3 regions of the Lysinibacillus sp. NPDC097214 genome follow, and region 3 is predicted to be linked to each of the others. Evidence: riboswitches for the same ligand, from Rfam matches in the RefSeq annotation. Region 3 holds a riboswitch; each other region holds the start of a gene.
What was found. A riboswitch is a leader RNA that binds a small molecule or an ion and turns the genes downstream of it on or off. The one in region 3 is predicted to bind cobalamin.
Positions count from the first base shown of each region.

Region 1: it holds a riboswitch for cobalamin, as region 3 does, so the genes downstream of both, cobT (nicotinate-nucleotide--dimethylbenzimidazole phosphoribosyltransferase) here and ACQKMI_RS19545 (hypothetical protein) in region 3, are expected to answer to the same signal.
Region 2: it holds a riboswitch for cobalamin, as region 3 does, so the genes downstream of both, ACQKMI_RS12965 (energy-coupling factor ABC transporter permease) here and ACQKMI_RS19545 (hypothetical protein) in region 3, are expected to answer to the same signal.

Region 1 is NZ_JBNNSS010000003.1:448,949-455,030, forward strand. It holds gene ACQKMI_RS09330 (alpha/beta hydrolase) at 1-441, shown strand, start outside; gene miaA (tRNA (adenosine(37)-N6)-dimethylallyltransferase MiaA) at 428-1,330, shown strand; gene hfq (RNA chaperone Hfq) at 1,422-1,652, shown strand; gene ACQKMI_RS09345 (rhodanese-like domain-containing protein) at 1,743-2,045, shown strand; gene ACQKMI_RS09350 (hypothetical protein) at 2,104-2,499, opposite strand; gene ACQKMI_RS09355 (DMT family transporter) at 2,828-3,697, shown strand; cobalamin riboswitch at 3,858-4,034, shown strand; gene cobT (nicotinate-nucleotide--dimethylbenzimidazole phosphoribosyltransferase) at 4,150-5,205, shown strand; gene ACQKMI_RS09365 (trimeric intracellular cation channel family protein) at 5,419-6,024, opposite strand.
Region 2 is NZ_JBNNSS010000005.1:84,319-90,400, reverse strand. It holds gene ACQKMI_RS12970 ((2Fe-2S) ferredoxin domain-containing protein) at 1-277, opposite strand, end outside; cobalamin riboswitch at 414-597, opposite strand; cobalamin riboswitch at 1,020-1,204, shown strand; gene ACQKMI_RS12965 (energy-coupling factor ABC transporter permease) at 1,526-2,272, shown strand; gene ACQKMI_RS12960 (energy-coupling factor ABC transporter substrate-binding protein) at 2,274-2,546, shown strand; gene cbiQ (cobalt ECF transporter T component CbiQ) at 2,550-3,320, shown strand; gene ACQKMI_RS12950 (energy-coupling factor ABC transporter ATP-binding protein) at 3,320-4,156, shown strand; gene ACQKMI_RS12945 (S8 family peptidase) at 4,388-6,082, shown strand, end outside.
Region 3 is NZ_JBNNSS010000009.1:170,842-176,923, forward strand. It holds gene ACQKMI_RS19520 (hypothetical protein) at 1-274, shown strand, start outside; gene ACQKMI_RS19525 (YjcZ family sporulation protein) at 536-643, opposite strand; gene ACQKMI_RS19530 (hypothetical protein) at 1,079-1,357, shown strand; gene ACQKMI_RS19535 (spore coat protein) at 1,926-2,315, shown strand; gene ACQKMI_RS19540 (YkvA family protein) at 2,467-2,877, shown strand; cobalamin riboswitch at 3,186-3,369, shown strand; gene ACQKMI_RS19545 (hypothetical protein) at 3,621-4,385, shown strand; gene ACQKMI_RS19550 (GTP-binding protein) at 4,579-6,082, opposite strand, start outside.

The DNA.
Region 1 (6,082 bases), on a different contig from region 3:
GAGACGGAGAGTAAGTTGCTAAATAAGCTAAGCTTTGGTAGCTTTAATAAACAGTTCCCGAATTCGAAGACTGCTTATGATTGGATTTGTTCAGTAGAGGACGAAGTGGGTAAATATATAGATGATCCGTATTGCGGCTTTATCCCAACAAATCAATTTTTTGTCGATTTAACAACAGGTTTTATGTCGTTAAATCGAAAAAGTGAGATAGCAAAAGTAAAGAAAGACTTACCTATATTATTGATAAGTGGTAGCAAGGATCCAGTCGGAGAACAAGGGCAAGGTGTATACGCTGTTGCAGAACAATTTACAAAAGCGGGCATACAGGACGTGACGGTTTACCTATTTGAGGATAAGCGCCATGAAATCCTAAACGAGGATAATCGAGAAGCAGTCTATCAAGTTTTATTACGGTGGTTAGAAAAATATGATACAAGATAACATACAACAGGCAGAGGTCGTAGCAATCGTAGGGCCTACTGCATCTGGGAAAACAGCACTAAGCATTGAGTTAGCAAAAAAATATAATGGCGAAATCATCAACGGTGACTCCATGCAAATCTATCGAGACTTAGATATTGGTACAGCGAAAATTACAGAGGAAGAGATGGAAGGTGTACCCCATCATTTACTGAGCTTCAAAGAGCCAACTGAGTCCTTTTCAGTAGCAGACTATCAAAAATTAGTGCGAGCTAAAATTGCGGAAATTCAAACGCGTGGCAAGCTACCGATTATTGTAGGGGGCTCAGGTTTATATGTGCAGGCAGTACTCTTTGATTTCCAATTTACTGAGGAGCAGGTAGATGAGGAGGCACGGAAAGCCTATTATGAAGAGCTGGAAAAATTAGGTCCAGAGGCGATGCATGCTAAGCTGAAAAAACTTGATCCACAAACAGCGGAGACAATTCATCCAAATAATACTCGCCGTGTCATACGTGCGTTAGAGATGATTGAGCTTAGTGGCGTTTCAAAGGCATCCGAAGCACACAATCGTGGAGAGGTTCCACTGTACAATCATGTGATATTAGGGCTTGGGCAAAATATGTCACGTGAAGTGCTCTATGATCGTATTAACCGTCGTGTTGATATAATGATGGAAAAAGGGCTTTTAGAAGAAGTAAAGGGCTTATGGCAGCAAAATATTCGTGGTGTGCAGTCAATCCAAGCAATCGGCTACAAAGAATTATACGATTACCTAGATGGAAAATGCTCTTTAGAAGAAGCCATTGACAGCTTAAAGCAAAATTCCCGCCGCTATGCGAAGAGACAGCTAACATACTTCCGAAACAAAATGGATGTATATTTTGTTAATACTGACGAAAAATTTTAATTAATTTCTAAAAATTACTAATTGATAAATTGGTAGAACATGCTACTATAGGAATGAAGAGGTAGGGAGAGAGTATAGGGAGGCATATTTGATGAAATCAATTAACTTGCAAGATACATTCTTAAACCATTTACGTAAAAATAATGTTTTTGTAACTGTGTTTTTGTTAAACGGATTTCAGCTAAAAGGTACTGTGAAATCCTATGATAACTTTACAGTATTGTTACTTGATGCTGATAGCAAACAACACCTTATTTACAAACACGCTATTTCTACATTTGTTCCAGTAAAGCAAGTGGATTTTTTAGAAACAGATGAATAGAGTAAAACAGTTAGTGTTCTTGACACTAGCTGTTTTTTTGCCTTCAGGCTATAATGTAAGAGGAAATTGACATATTGGAGGATTACACATATGAAATCTATGGATACAACAGAAATAGTAGAACTATTAGATACTAACGAAGACCTGTACATTATTGATGTTCGTGAAGAGGATGAAGTAGCACATGGGATGATTCCTGGTGCTCAGCACATTGCCCTTGGGACAATCCCTGAGCGCTTAGGTGATTTGGATGCTTCTAAGCCATACATTATTGTTTGTAAGGCAGGCGGTCGTTCAGCAAATGCTTGTGCATACCTAGAAGCTCAAGGCTTTGACGTAACAAACCTTGAAGGCGGCATGCTTGCTTATGATGGAGAGTTAGAATTTAAATAATGACATACTTAAAAAAGAAAGAGCCTTTCAATATTCGCTCTTTCTTTTTTTCTTGTGCTTATTGTTTTAGTGAGTCCATGATAAGGCTAAAATTTTTTTCGAAATTACTGTATGGATTTTCATTTTTTAGCTCACGGATCTTTAGATTATAACTGGCAAAGTTTAAACCGGCACCGTAAACTTGTAATGCGCCATTCGCAAGATCACCTTTCTGAAGAAGTTCTATACCTTTCTTTAAGAAGTTTTCGCTCTCATCGAAGTGACATTCAGTAATGTTTTTATCTCCACTGTGAAATAACTTTAGGTTTTCAATGATTTTATTCGCTGTATCTTCACTTATTGAAGCGTCTACATTAATTAATATTTGGTTTATCGGTTTTACTAGTTGAGCATATAGGCTATCATATTTTTTACATGTTTCAGCAATTGCGGTTCTTAGTTCTTTTGTATCCATCGTCTCTTCGCCTACCTTTTTAATTTTGTCCTACCTTAGATTTTATTAATTCCCAAACTTATCTAGCATGCCAGTTTTCGATAATTTTTATCGTTTCGGCACTTATCAAAAGATAGCATCTAGCATTAATATTCTTACGCATGAATATTCAGAAATATGTTACAATTAAATCCGTTAAGGAGGGATAAGTATGTATCGAACGATTGCACCCCCAACAATGTCTTTACAGTAGAATCTACTGTTTAGGCATTCATTAAAAGCTTGCTAATTCTCAATAGATTCTACTGTATATCGGAAACTATATACATGTAGAAAGTAGGAATTAGAAATGAGCGGAAAACTATCTTTTATTGTATCAATGATTATTTTTGGAGCTGTCGGTGTTTTTGCAAAATACATTAAGTTGCCTTCAAGTGAAATTGCCTTTTGGATGAGTCTAATTGGCTCTTGTTTTTTACTGTTGATTTTCCTTTGTAAAAAAGAAAGGTTTACGAAAACAACTATTTTGCAAAATAAATGGCCATTGCTACTTTCGAGTTTTGCCTTATGCGGGAATTGGATTTTTCTTTTCCAAGCGTACAAGGAAACAACCATCGCAAATGCAGCGCTAAGTTACTATTTGGCACCAGTACTAGTCATTTGTTTATCACCTATCGTTTTGAAAGAGAAAATAGTTGCAAGGAAAATTTTTTATGTTTGTGTGGCTCTAGTAGGACTGTATTTTATCGTCCAAAGTCAAACTACCGAAACGAGCTTACATTATATAGGTATTGTATATGGGCTTATTGCAGCTTGTTTCTATACAGTAGTAACATTTACGAATAAGTATATTCATGGATTAAAAGAGCCAGATAATACGATTATTCAGCTTGCTTTAGCAGCGTTATTCCTTGCACTTTATCTTTTGGGGACCAATGGGTTTCAAGTCATGCAAATCGATATAAAATCAATTAGTTTACTTATTGCATTGGGCATTGTCCATGCTGGGATCGGCTTCTATCTATTCTTTTTCGGAATGCGTCATCTAAAAGGCCAAAGCATAGCTATTTTAAGCTATATTGATCCACTGACATCATTAGTGATTTCAACGATGATTTTAGGAGAAAAAATGACGCCTCTACAAATAATCGGCGCTATTCTTTTGCTCGGTGCAACATGTCTGAGTGAAATCGATAAAACAAAACCAGTATCTCAGTAATAAACGAACAAGATGCTCCCAAAAGTCTTTTTTATTTGGCTATTAGGGAGCTTTTCTAGATTATAATGTCGGACACACTCCGAGTGTATTAACTTTATTTTAATGCTTTCTAAAAAAACAAAATATTGACACAAAAATCACTTTGTCGTAAATTTAAAATAATTGCATAAAAGCATTAGGTGCCCATTGCGGGAGAATAGGGAATAAAGTGAAAAGCTTTAGCGGTCCCACCACTGTAAAAGGGAGTTTCATAGAGAATGCCACTAGCATCGTTCTGGGAAGGTTCTATGAAATGTTGAAATTGAGCCAGGAGACCTGCCTATCTGCTTCGTATTATATAGACGATGGAAAAGTCTGTAGTTTATTTGTTATGGAATAAACTACAGGCTTTTTATTTTTTTCTCTAAATCATTCTTCGAGTAACAAGGGCAAAACAGAAAGGGGAAATTTTCATGCAATTATTACAACAAACGATTCAAAACATTCAAAGCGCTGACCACAAAATGATGGAGCAGGCAAGGGAACGCATAGATGCACTTTGCAAGCCACCTAGTAGCTTAGGGAAGTTGGAGGCTCTAGCTGTGCAACTATCCGGTATTACAGGTGAACTATTTCCTACGATAGATAAGAAAGCAATTATTGTCTGTGCAGCAGATCATGGTGTTTGTGAGGAAGGGGTAACATCAAATCCACAAAATGTGACGGTCTTTCAAACGTTAAATTTCCCTAGAGGAGGAACGGGTGTCTGTGCTATCGCAAAAATCACAGATGCAAAAGTTGTCACAGTAGACGTTGGCGTAAAAGAGGATATTCCACATGATGCTGGTGTCATTATTAAAAAAATTAAATACGGAACGGACAATATGGCAAAAGGTCCTGCTATGTCAAGGGAAGAAGCCATTCAATCCATTGAAGTAGGAATTGAAGTAGCTACGGAAGAAATCAAAAATGGGATAAATGTACTCGGGACAGGTGAAATGGGGATTGGTAATACAACACCGAGTGCTGCTATATTATCGGTTCTTCGCGATTGTCATCCGAATGAAGTGACAGGCTTCGGCGCAGGTGTTGGACCAGGGGGGATATTACATAAAGTAGAGGTCATTCACAATGCTATTGCATTAAACAAACCAAATCGTCATGATGCTATTGATATTCTTGCAAAAGTCGGAGGGTTAGAAATAGGTGCTATGGCTGGGGTGATACTTGCTGCTGCTGCACATCGCAAACCTGTTGTTATTGATGGATTTATTTCTACTATTGCTGCTCTTATTGCGTACGAACTCGAGCCAAACGTAAAAGACTATATCATTCCTTCTCATGCCTCTGAAGAACCAGGCGCAAAAATCGCCGCTGAAATGCTTGGAATTGAACCTATGCTACAGATGAATATGCGATTAGGAGAGGGATCTGGTGCAGCTTTAGCCTTTCCTATTTTGGATGCAGCAAGCTCTATGATGAAAAACATGGCTACATTAGAGGAAGCTATGCTGCTGTTGAAAAAGTAATTTTTAGATACAGCTCAATGTTTACATTCGGTGCCTATTATTGCTGTCATGGATGCACTCTGCAAAGTAGTAAAATTATGGTAAAAAATGGTTATTTATAATGAGTGAATAAGACATATAGGGATAGAAGAGTAACAACAGGTATAAAATTAAAAACAAGCTCAAATCAAGTTATTTGGGCTTGTTTTTATACAACGCTGTAAGGAAAGAAAGCTATGCTCGATTCAACTTCCGTAACGGTAAACGCCATTTTTTCATATATGAAAGTATTCTTAGTACGATAATCACACCAAATAATATATATAAAAAGATATCGCCTGAAAATAGTTGAAGTCCTATAATAAGCCCGGCTAGTGCTGCCCAAACACCATAGATTTCATCACGGAGGACTAATGGTTGTCGTCTAGCTAATAAATCGCGGACAATTCCACCACCTGAACCTGTTAAGACAGCAGCTACAATAACCGCGCTAATAGGCATGTCGAGCTTCACAGCATAAAGGGCACCTTGAATCGCAAATGCTGATAATCCAATAGCATCGGTGAAATTACCCCAGCGATGCCAATGCTGAATGAGTCGATGTGGAAATAAGAAAAATAGCGTAATCGCTGCAATGGCAATTTGGAACATCATATCTTGACCCCACAGTGTAGTTACAGGTAAACCTATTAGTAGATTTCGTATAGCCCCACCACCAAAAGCAGTTACGATACCGAGTATATAGACACCGAATAAATCGTATTCTTCCTCCATTGCAATTATTGCCCCGGAAATAGCGAAGGCAATTGTTCCAATGATACTAAAAACCTCCCAAGCCAACCCTTTCACCCCTTATATGAATAAATCATTTCATGTTGTTGTAGATTACATACTAGAA
Region 2 (6,082 bases), on a different contig from region 3:
GTAACGATTCATGATTTAAATCTTGTACAAGTGCTCTCCCATGCTCAGTTGTCGGAACACGGTACCAATTCCCCTGAGGATAAGCAATGACAACACAAGCATCCTTACACCTGCCGTTACAGCGAGTTCTTGTCGTATGTATTTCCTTATCAAGTTCCAGTAACTGTATTTCATCACGAATTGCCTGAGTAATGTCCTCAGCATCTTTTTTCATACAGCTACTACCATTGCATATAAAAAGATGTGTTTTCATCCCCTCTAAATTCCAAGTTGTCATAAATTTTCTCCCCTCATTTGCTTTTAGGAAAAAGAAAAACCTTCACTCTAGACGAAGAGTAAAGGTTTGTAGAAGCCAAAAAAAACGAATAAAGATATGTACTCGCTTTCGCTTCAACTTCTCCCTCCGAAAAGTTTGCATGCATCATCACATAAGCAGGTTTCCTGACTTAAGCTTCCTTTTACTTTCGCGCCTTCCTAGTTTTCACTAGTGGCATCCGCGATTTCATCAGCTATTACAGTAGCGGGGGCTGTATCGGACTCTCACCGATTTCCCTATTATCTTGAAAATATTCAAGCACTTATGGATGTTTTATATGAATTTATTGTTTTAACTTCTTTCAGCAAATCTCCCACCTATATGGTGGTGAGATGAATGCGAGTTTAAGTTATTCTTCATCAAGTGTCCAAACATCCCCTGAAAGAAGTTAAAGCCTCCGGCGGATGTCAAGAAATCGGAAAATAGTTCTTTGTGCAAGCACAAAGCCGATTCCGGACGCAATTATGCCGAGGCATAATTGATTGTGATTAAAATTTAAAAACTGTTTCTATCATAGCTTATTTTTTTAAAATTTCAATATTTCTTTCTTAAATTGTGACATTTTCATTAAATTTTTATAGAAAATATGACATTATTATTCTATTTATCTAAATTTTCGACATAGACACTCAATTTAAAATCTTTTCACAAAAAAGTATAGCATATATATGGAAATTCATGTTACACTTTGTCGTGAAATCTCACAACTTTATCTTTTTTCGGTGCGAATTGTTCATCATTTCGCTTAAAAGGGAAGCCGGTTTAAGTCCGGCGCGGTCCCGCCACTGTACTAGGGAGTTTTATAGATAATGTCACTGTCCAAAGGATGGGAAGGCCTATAAAACGTTGAACTAAAGCCAGGAGACCTGCCGAAAAATATGTGATCGTTTCAACCTACGAGGATGGGTGTGCGGCTGAGCAGATTAGAATTTTATTTGCATTTTTAAGCTATGCACTTTTCCAATTTCGGAAAAGTGTTTTTTTTCATTCAGAATAGACTCCATCTCAAGGTGGTAGATGAGTACAGATATGGTTCCAATTGGGCTAAAACACCTACTGAATGAAAAAAAGCCTCCGGCGGATGTCACGGATTTTGAAAGGAATGAATTGTGCATGCACAATTCAAAATCCGGACGCAATTACGCCAAGGCGAAATTGGTTTTGTTCGCATACTAATTCGAAAAATTTTAATGTGAGGAGGAGAGATTTTTGAAATTCTCAGGTTGGAAGCTTAGTTATTTCTTATTGGCATTTTTATTCGTGCCAGATCGTGCATTTGCGATGCATATTATGGAGGGCTTTTTGCCAATCGAATGGGCGATTTTTTGGTGGGTCGTATCGATTCCTTTTATTATTTTAGGATTACGTTCTATTCGTAAAACCATTGATGAAAATCCTGAAACAAAAATGATATTAGGACTATCGGGTGCCTTTGCCTTTGTGCTATCAGCCTTAAAAATCCCTTCTGTAACGGGTAGTTGTTCGCATCCGACAGGGGTTGGACTTGGGACAGTTCTTTTTGGACCATTAGCGATGAGTGTTATCGGGACAATCGTATTATTATTCCAATCTTTACTTTTGGCACATGGTGGGCTTACAACATTAGGAGCAAACACCTTTTCCATGGCCATTATGGGCCCTATTATCGCTTACTATGTATTTAAGGGCTCACAAAAAATGGGACTGTCGTTTTCAGTAGCAGTCTTTTTAGCAGCAATGCTTGGTGACTTAGGTACGTATATTGTCACTTCTGTACAATTAGCTCTTGCCTTCCCTTCTGAGGTCGGAGGCTTTATGGCTTCATTCACAAAGTTTGCTGGCATTTTTGCATTAACACAAATTCCTCTTGCTGTTAGTGAAGGCATTTTAACAGTGATTGTTATGAACTTCTTGAAAAAATATAATGTGAGTGAATTAAAGGCTTTACGTGTTTTCTCAGCAAAGGAGGCTCACTAACATGAAAAAAAATTTATTGCTCTTAGCAGTTGTTGTGTTGTTAGCAATCATTCCCCTCTTCATTCAAAAAGGCGCAGATTTTGAAGGTGCTGATGGTGAAGCGGAGGCAGCAATTGGTGAAATAGATGCTAGCTACGAGCCATGGTTTGAAAGTTTATGGGAGCCACCAAGTGGTGAAATTGAAAGTTTATTATTTGCACTACAAGCTGCTATTGGAGCCGGATTTATCGGCTATTTCATCGGCTTAATGCGCGGTAAACATAAAGAGGGTTAAGCGATGTTACTCATTGATAAGTATGCTTATATGAATAAACTAGCGTCTGTTCATCCGCTAGAAAAAATGACGTTATCCCTTGGGCTTCTTCTATTGTCGCTTATCATAAGAGATGAACGAATTTCACTCATTACATTTATTGTGATGAGTGCTTTTATCATTTTAGGTGCAAAAATCCCTGCTAAATATTACGCAAAATTGCTATTGCTACCTGGATTTTTTTTACTATCGAGTCTAGTATCCATTTTAATTTCTATAGCGCCAGCAACAAGTACGCTACCTTCAACTATTTGGTCATTTTCCCTTCATCATTGGACAATATTTGTTGGCAGTGCGAGCTTAGCGACAGCGCAACAGCTTTTTTTCATCGTCCTTGGTAGCATTAGCTGTTTGTACTTTTTAATTCTCACAACATCAGTCCAATCTATTTGTTACGTCTTGCGACAATGGCGACTGCCCATTTTATTCGTAGAGCTACTAGAACTAACGTATCGTTTTATTTTTATCTTTTTAGACAGTATGCAAAAAATTCATCTTGCGCAGCAGGCACGTCTAGGATACAGCTCCCCTATGCAGTGGCTTCGCTCGGTCTCAATGCTGATTGCTGCTTTATTTGTCGAGATGTTCCAACGAAGTCGTGAGCTAACCAACGCGATGGAAGCACGTGGTGGCGAAACCGTTTATTGGCAGGAAAAGGCCAGCTATAACACGAAAAATTGGTTAGGTATTGCTGCGATTTTTATACTCCTCATCATTTATGGAGGTTTTTTCTAATGACAGACTTATACTTTGAATTAACACATTTATCTTATGCGTATGCAGACGGAACGCATGCTTTAACAGACATTACCCTTCAGATTCCAAAGGGAAAAAAAGTTGCTTTACTTGGTCATAATGGAGCTGGAAAATCAACGTTATTCCAGCATTTAAATGGAATTTTGAAGCCTACAGCTGGAAGTATAACCTTTCAAGGCACAGCACTTAACTATAGTAGAAAGGCATTAAAAGACTTACGTCAACAGGTTGGTATTGTTTTTCAGGATGCAGACAACCAGCTTTTTTCTGGCACTGTTAAGCAAGATATTTCATTTGGACCTCTAAATCTTGGCTGGACAACTGAAAAAATCGAAGAAAAAATTGCGTGGGCTATCGCTCAAACCGAAGTTGAAGCATTGCTCGATAAGCCGATACATTTTTTAAGTGTTGGACAGAAAAAACGTGTCGCAATGGCAGGAGTACTTGCAATGGAACCATCCGTTTTATTATTAGATGAACCAACAGCTGGACTAGATAATTATTATAGTGCACAAGTTTTACACTATTTAGCTACGTTAGAAAACGGTGAACGAAGCATTTTACTAGCGACGCACGATATCCCATTAGCCTATGAATGGGCAGATCAAATAATCGTCATGGAAGCTGGGAGAATTATTTATAATGGGGATCCCGTTGAACTGTTCTTTCAAGAGGATTTGCTCGAAAGAGCCCATCTTGAACGCCCATGGGTCTTCGAAGTGGCCATTGCATTACAAAATAAAAAACTATTTGAGAATAATAGTAAAATACCTCGTTCTAAGGAAGATTTATACAGACTGATTGAGCAGTTATAAGACAATTTGTCCATAGTTGGAATTTATCGCGGCTAATACACTCGCCTCTCCTACTCCAATCTTACAAATCGGGTAGGAATGGCAACCGTAATTTCTACGATGGATAAAACATATGGTAAAATATAGAATGGAATATTTGAAAAATATATCCTCATTTACGAAACTTTTCTATCAGTCATTCGTAATAGTATAGATGTCACAAATAATTAATGACCCAAGGAGGGAAAACAGTTGAAGAACTGGAAGAAGAAATCTATCGCTTTAGTAGCATCTGCAGCACTAATGGTTCCTGCTACTTCTGCCTTCGCTGAGGCTCCACAAAAAACAGCAAAGAACCAAGATCTAGTGAAAGTAGCTAGCAATAAGGACCAAATATTCAAAAATCAAAAAGAATGGATTAGTAAGGATACAATTATCGTCAAACATTCAGGTCTTGATAAGAATGTACATAACAAAATTGGTGCAAAAGTGATCCGCTCTATTCCTTCATTAGGTTACGATGTTATCCAACTCAACAAAGGAACAGATTTAGAAAAAGCAGTTTCATATTATGCTACACAAAAAGGGGTTAAAAATGTATCCCCGAGCTATGTGTATCATTCCTTTGGCACAGCAGTAGATCCAAAGAAAAAGGATATGTATCATTTGAACCTACTTCAAATTGATAAAGCACTACAATTAGCGGGCAATCATGAGGTAAAAGTAGCCGTTATCGATGGTGGTGTGGATTTTAAACATCCGGATCTAAAATCTCAAGTGCTCCCACCATATAATGCTGCAGCACCTGCCAATACATCTTCTCCAGATGAACATGGAACACATGTAGCAGGAATTATTGGCGCGGCAAAAGATAATGGTATTGGGGGACACGGGATTAATCCAAAAGCCAAGCTTCTTCCGATCGATGTATTCAACGGAAAAGAAGGGGCCAGTGATTTCGCCATTGCACAAGGAATTCTTTATGCTGTTGAGCAAGGTGCCGATGTTATCAATATGAGCCTTGGTGGCTTCGGGACATCTCCACTAATAGAGGATGCAGTTCAGAAAGCCATTGATAAAGGTATTACCATTGTAGCAGCTGCTGGAAATGAATCGACAGATAATTATGCCTTCCCTGCTTCTTATGAAGGTGTTATTAGTGTAGGTTCTACGAATGATCGCAACAAACTATCGGACTATTCAAACTACGGTCCGTCGGTTGATCTAGTAGCTCCAGGTGAAGATATTTATAGCACCGTTCGTGATGAGAAAAAAGGATCATCCTTTGCAAAAATTAGTGGAACATCGATGGCATCCCCAGTTGTTGCAGGTGTGGCTTCCCTACTAAAATCAAAATATCCAAATTTAAAGCCTTATGAAATAGAAGCTATTCTCGAAATGACCGCAAAGGATTTAGGTGAGACGGGCTATGATCTTACATTTGGAAATGGCCTTGTAGATCCTGTAAAAGCATTACAGTTTGATATAAACAATCTACCTAAACAGTATTCAGAAACAAAAGAAGATCGCATAAAAAACGCAAAAGTCCTTAAAAAGGATATAGTAAATACTGAAAAAGGTTCATTCAACCAACCGGACGAAAAGAAATGGTACAAGGTTGATCTAGATGAAAATGAATATGCTCAACTGACATTAAAAGGTGCTGACAAATATGATTATGCATTTGATTTGTACTTCTACCCTGAAGGTTCTAATAAAAAAATAGAACCAATTAAAGTCAATGATGTTCGTGTAGGCAAGGAAGAAGGATACCTTTATAAAGCAGATCAGAAGGGAACCCTTCTCATTGGAGTTAAAGATTATAATGGTAGCTATAGCTTAAATGGCCAGTCTAAATATACCTTCACTGCTCAAACAACTAAAGAATTACCAATTGATTCATTAGATATGGAGCATATGGAGAATATTGAAAAATTCCCATTCAGT
Region 3 (6,082 bases):
AGTCTATCCAGTACCAGGAAGTGGATATCCAACATCACCACCTCCTCAATATACGCCTCAAAAGCCTCAAGGATTTAATTACCTAATAGATTCGGGCGTTATGTCAAATTGCCTTAATAAATATACGTATGTTTGGATGACCGATGGAAGTGAATTTTGGTATTTTCCAACTAATTTAGGAGCTAACTCTGTAGGGGGTTATTATTATGATGGATATCAGTGGGTTTATTTTGCCATAGATACACAGTATATTGATGCCGCTGTTTGTAGTTAGAAATTTAAACATGAGTTGTTTAATAATAACCAAAGTAAATGAATGTAGTATGAAGTTTTAATAAGAATTATTATTATTTTTAGTGAAGCATCTCAATTGAGGTGCTTTTTATTATGCCTTGAGAGGTTGAGTACGAAATTGAAAGAGGAAAAATTAAATGGATCACCCGGAGGATAGCGACCCTTAGTAAAGTTTTGGAGGTGTAAGGTTAAATTAGTATTCCCTTACAACAGTTATGAGCATTATAGTTGGTAATTGGTATTAATAACCTTTCATCATGAAAGTAGCGCCGACAATAATCAATAGAATGAATAGAACAACAATTAGCGCAAATGCTGAACCAGTTCCACTTCCGTAATATTGAGACATAATATTGCCTCCTTTCTATAATTTATTATATGTACAGTTGTTAAAAGGAATTGCGATATTTGTCTTACCCATGAGGTCAATTAAGCTAGACGACCTTACAGTTACCGAGTTCCACGAGAGTTTAAGGGCACGTATAGACCAACTGGACAATAAAATTAGACAGATTAAAGTAAGCAATAATAGTAGCAGTACATTCCTTTTATACAATTGAGAGGTGATTAAATGAAGTGATTAGATGAAAAGTTAATTCAAGATACGATCAAGACAATCCAAACTCCATATAATTTTAACTTTTACGAGGAAAATCCATTTTCGATTAATGCAGTAATAACTAATTCTACATACAGTCCTAATTCCTCGTATCATATCCATTCATTAAGTTTATTCCAGTGTGGTGATTACACTAAGATAAAAGAGGATAGCGATAATATTTACATGGTTACGTCAGATATTTTAGAAATGTGTGTAGGAAAGTATAAGGGAACATTAGAGTATTGTAACTATTCAATTGCACGATATGAATTAGAAGAAATTATAGTAGGATATGACAAGATGGATAGACCAATTTATGAAACAGTTGAAACTTTAGTAGGTGTTATTCCTACAATTTTAAAATACAAAGATTTTTCAATCTCATCTAATGAAGCGGTTAATCTGAATGAACCAATCTATGAGATTACAGTACGTGATAATGAAGCAAGTAAGGAGTACTAGGAGTATTTTGGATTAAATGAGGATACATATGCTAAAGTAACTGTTTATAATGTGAGTTATCGCATTATTAATGTAGATTACAGCAAGCAAGGAATAATTCGAATTAGATTAGAAAAGTATTGACAAGAAGCGGATACCCCAAACTGTTTATTTTGTATGCTACCATATCAATTTTCACACGCCCATAAAAAAGAAGGCTGTTTTCTAAAAGATTGTTGTTATTAAAACATAAAGACAGATTAAATCTACAAAATGTGTAGATGGATTGTTCCAATCTCCAAATAACATCTTCAACAGTTTCATTATCTGCATTTAAATAAGGTATGGAATCTGTATATTCTTCATAAGCCTTTATCACTTGTTCAGCACATAATCGAGTAACTTATCTATTCTACAATAGAAATTAAACAACTTCCATGTATTCAACGTTTACTTCTTTAGCAGTCATGATAGAACAACTAATATAAATGACTATTATTATATTATTCTTCACTCCACCTTCCTTTTTGTCCAAACAACTGTATTTGATATGAATAAAATATTGAATAGAAGAGGAGGTGAATATAAAATGGCATCATTTGAAATTGGAGCGAGAAGTCTTTTCAATTTTCGAAACGAACGATTTTTCCTATTAGTTGAAGATGAAATTACAATTCCAGCTCAAGGTGTGGAGATTGATCCAGTTAATATCTATGAGATTGACCAACAAACTTTCAATTTTATCAGAGATGAAGGAGATACACCTGTGATTCGACCAGTTATTACTCTTCCACCTGTACCACCTGGATTTAAATTAGAACGAAAATGTATTTTTACAGTTGATAATGCATACTACGTAATTTATGATTTAGAAAATGGAACAGATAACAATGTTTTACTAAGAATCGGTGCAGCATTATTTAACTCCTTGAGAAATTCTGGTGTTCGTGAATGTGTTCCTCAAGATTTCATTAATTAGATGAATATTGTTATATATCCCCCACAATAAGGGTGGGTTTTATATTGAAAACAAGCGATCAATTTTATTGGTTGCTTGTTTTTTATTTTGAAGGATGTTTAACACTGTGTTCTGTTTCTCCATTTACTTTTATGATATATACTTGGTAGGAATGGGGGAGCATTTTTTCTATGAGATACAATTTACTATCAAAATTCAAATCCTTTGCAAAAAAATAAAACAAAATTTATTTGTACTCTACTTGTCTTATAAAGATCCAAGAACCCCATGGTATGCTAAACTTGTGGCAATATTTGTAGTTGCTTATGCCTTTAGCCCTATAGATTTAATTCCAGATTTCATTCCTGTTCTAGGATACGTCGATGATTTGATAATTGTACCTTTTGGAATAATCCTTGCATTAAAATTAATTCCAACATATGTGATTGATGATAATAAAGAATCTGCGGAAAAGTTAAAACAATCTGGAAAACCTAAGAATTGGTTTGTTGGCATTCTTTTTATAATTATTTGGATTATCTTTGCTGTTTGGATTTGTAAAGTTATTATTCATCATATTTAATGTATTGTTCAGCAAAACTCCTTCTTTCTTGCTGAACAATTACTTTCAGATATTCATTCAACATAGAGATGGAATTTTATTATTTCACTTTGGTATATCTGTTTAGAGGGTAACGGAAGGACTATAGTATTTAGCTGTAGTCTTTTTTTCTTTTATGAGTGAATCGTCCTCTTTTTTATTTGTAATAATATGGAGAAATATGAAAATTTACTTTTAAACTGACATCAATTGACTTTTAATCCACACACCTTTACAATTGATTTTAATAATTCAACAGGAATGTGGAGTATTTTAAATATCTCACAACTGAATAGCGTGGAGTAATAGGTGTAAATTGCGTGCAATTTACTTAAAAGGGAAGTCGGTGCAAATCCGACACTGTCCCGCAACTGTAAATGTGAGCGACTTTTCATATACCACTGTTAAACGATGGGAAGGGGAAAAGTAGCGATGATCATGAGTCAGGATACCTGCCTATTATGAGTACACACCATAACCCTACGAGGAATAGGAGGTGGCATGTTGACAAAACAGAATGCTCTGTTCGTCACTGTACGTCAAGCAGCCAAAATAAAAGAAGGTAGTCGCTTTCGAGGCAATTCTTTTATTCTTGGGTATAATTTGACATTATGTGATGAATGAAAAAGATAGAATGAAGGATTTCCTCTAATTGTAGGAGATCCTTTTTTTATGCGAAAGAAGACTTCCGTTTTGGAAAATATGTACGAAAAGAGGATGGAATTATGACGAATATTCATGAAAGTACAGCACAGGAATCGCAATATGTAGAAATGAAAATTTGTAAGCAGCCACGCACTGAAGTTGTCAAGAAAGCTACAACAAGAATGGTTGTAGAATCAATTGTCGATCAATTAATAGCTAGCAACCTTATTAGTAATGAACGATTGTTTGATCAAATTTTATATAACAAAGATATTATTTGGATTCAAAATGAAAGTTTTAATGGGCACCTTTTTGCAAAGGCTAACATTACAGATCAACTAAAAACAAAAACAAATGATTTTATGATGTATATGCCGACAAATCCAATTATGTACGAGGTGAATGGTGAACATTATCATTTAATTACACGCATTGATTCGACTCGTGCAAAACCAAATATAGAGCGACTTGCCCATGCTCCTAAGCCAATACTAAGTGCTGCTCGGGTAAATGATTTATTGTGCTCGATAGTGATGCGTTTTTATGAAGTATATTTAGACGATTTATCACGAGTAGCTCATAAAAATAAACAACTGATTAATTTTGTAGAGCGAGAGTATCATCAATTTTTAGAAGCTGTGAAGGAACTAAATGATTATCATTTAAACTGGCACCCACGTGGTAAAGGTCATGAACTATTGCTCGAACTGATTGATAATTTACAACTTTTGAAAAGTAGACCTGGCAAGGTTTTAATGGATTTCTCTTATTCCCACAGCTACGTTGTTGTGGAACCTTCATATCGCATTTTCAAACAGACACAGAAAATGATACAAGCTTTGTGAATTAAAAATGCGCGGGGTGAAGATGAATACCCGCGATAGCAGGGGAAATACCCGCGATAGCAGTGGGAATACCCGCGGAAGAAAGGTAAATACCCGCGGAAGGAAAGCAAATACCCGCGCGAGACAAGATAATACCCACGAAACATGAAAAACAGGACATTGATCTAACAAATCATGTCCTGTTTTTTAAAATTTAGTCAATACAATGCATCGCTGCTTGTGCCTCGTGCCATGGAACGGAGTAGCCCTTGCCTTTTGCGCAAAAAATACTAGAGGATGAATATTCAGGATCGGCGTTCTTATCGTAGCCAATTTGCTCAATAATGTCTTCTGTATCGTGACACGTATCGTAGCCATCAAATTGTAGTGAGAGTACGCCTTTCCCATTGGTGTAGGCGGCAAAGGTTGTACTGTAGTTCATAAATGTTGAGACAGGGGCTCGACCGGTTACAATCGCATCATGTTCAGTTATGATGGGCGCGTCAAATGTACCGGCAGCTTGCTGAATGTCTGTCATCATGCGACCAATAAAATCACTAGGCGCTTTAAGTTTAAAGCGGTAATATGGCTCAAGTAATACATTTTCTGCTTGTTCCAGCCCTTGCCGTAATGCACGGAATGTTGCTTCACGGAAATCGCCACCTTCAGTATGTTTAATATGTGCGCGTCCCGTTAAGAGCGTGAAGCGAATATCTGTCACGGGAAAACCGGTTAACAGCCCATGATGATCGCGCTCGAATAAATGTTTTTCAATAAGTCGTTGATGCCCAACTGATAAATCATCCGCGTGGCATGTGTTGACAAATGTATTGCCGGTACCGCGTGTATTTGGCTCCATCAATAAATGGACTTCTGCGTAATGCTTTAATGGCTCAAAATGGCCATAGCCTGTCACAGTTGTGGCGATCGTTTCCATATACAAAATCTGTGGATCGCTAAATGAAATGTCTAGCGAGAAGCGTGTATGAAGCACTTCGATAAGCACCTCGAGTTGGATGACACCCATAATATGTACATGAATTTCTTGAAATTTTTCATGCCATAGCACACGTAATGAAGGTTCTTCTACTTCAAGTATGCGGAAAGTTTTTAAAACTTCCTTTATATGCTGATCGCCTTCATAGTGTACTTTTGCCTGTAAAGTCGGTACTAACTCATAGGGCTGAGGATTACTTGAATAACCGATGATATCGCCAATGTTTGATTGACTAATCCCTTTAACTGCGAAAATCTCCCCAGCCTGGACCTCTTGAGCTGTTTCATAACGGCTGCCGTTGTATAGTCGAATCTCAGTCACTTTTTCAGTAACGTCTCCAAATGAAAGTTCATCACGGACATGTAACGTTCCTTGTAAAGCCTTGATAAAAGTTAAGCGTTGATGTCCATCATGACGAATTTTAAACACCTCACCTTGAAACGGAGCATTGTTATTAAAATGTGTCTCTGTAAGGAGGGGGAGCTGTGCTAGGAACTCCTTTATCCCAATATCTTTTAAGGCAGAGCCAGTAAAACACAAAAAGGCTTTTTCCTGTTTAATCAACTTGTGTATATGAGTCATGCAGCTTGAGCTATCCAATGTCTCATTAAGAAAAGCATCGAGAAGCTGCTCATCACGTTCAGCAATCCACTCCATCATATCATTTGAAACATAGTCAGCACGGAGCGGTTCGTCTACGAATAGAACATCCGCAGAGCAA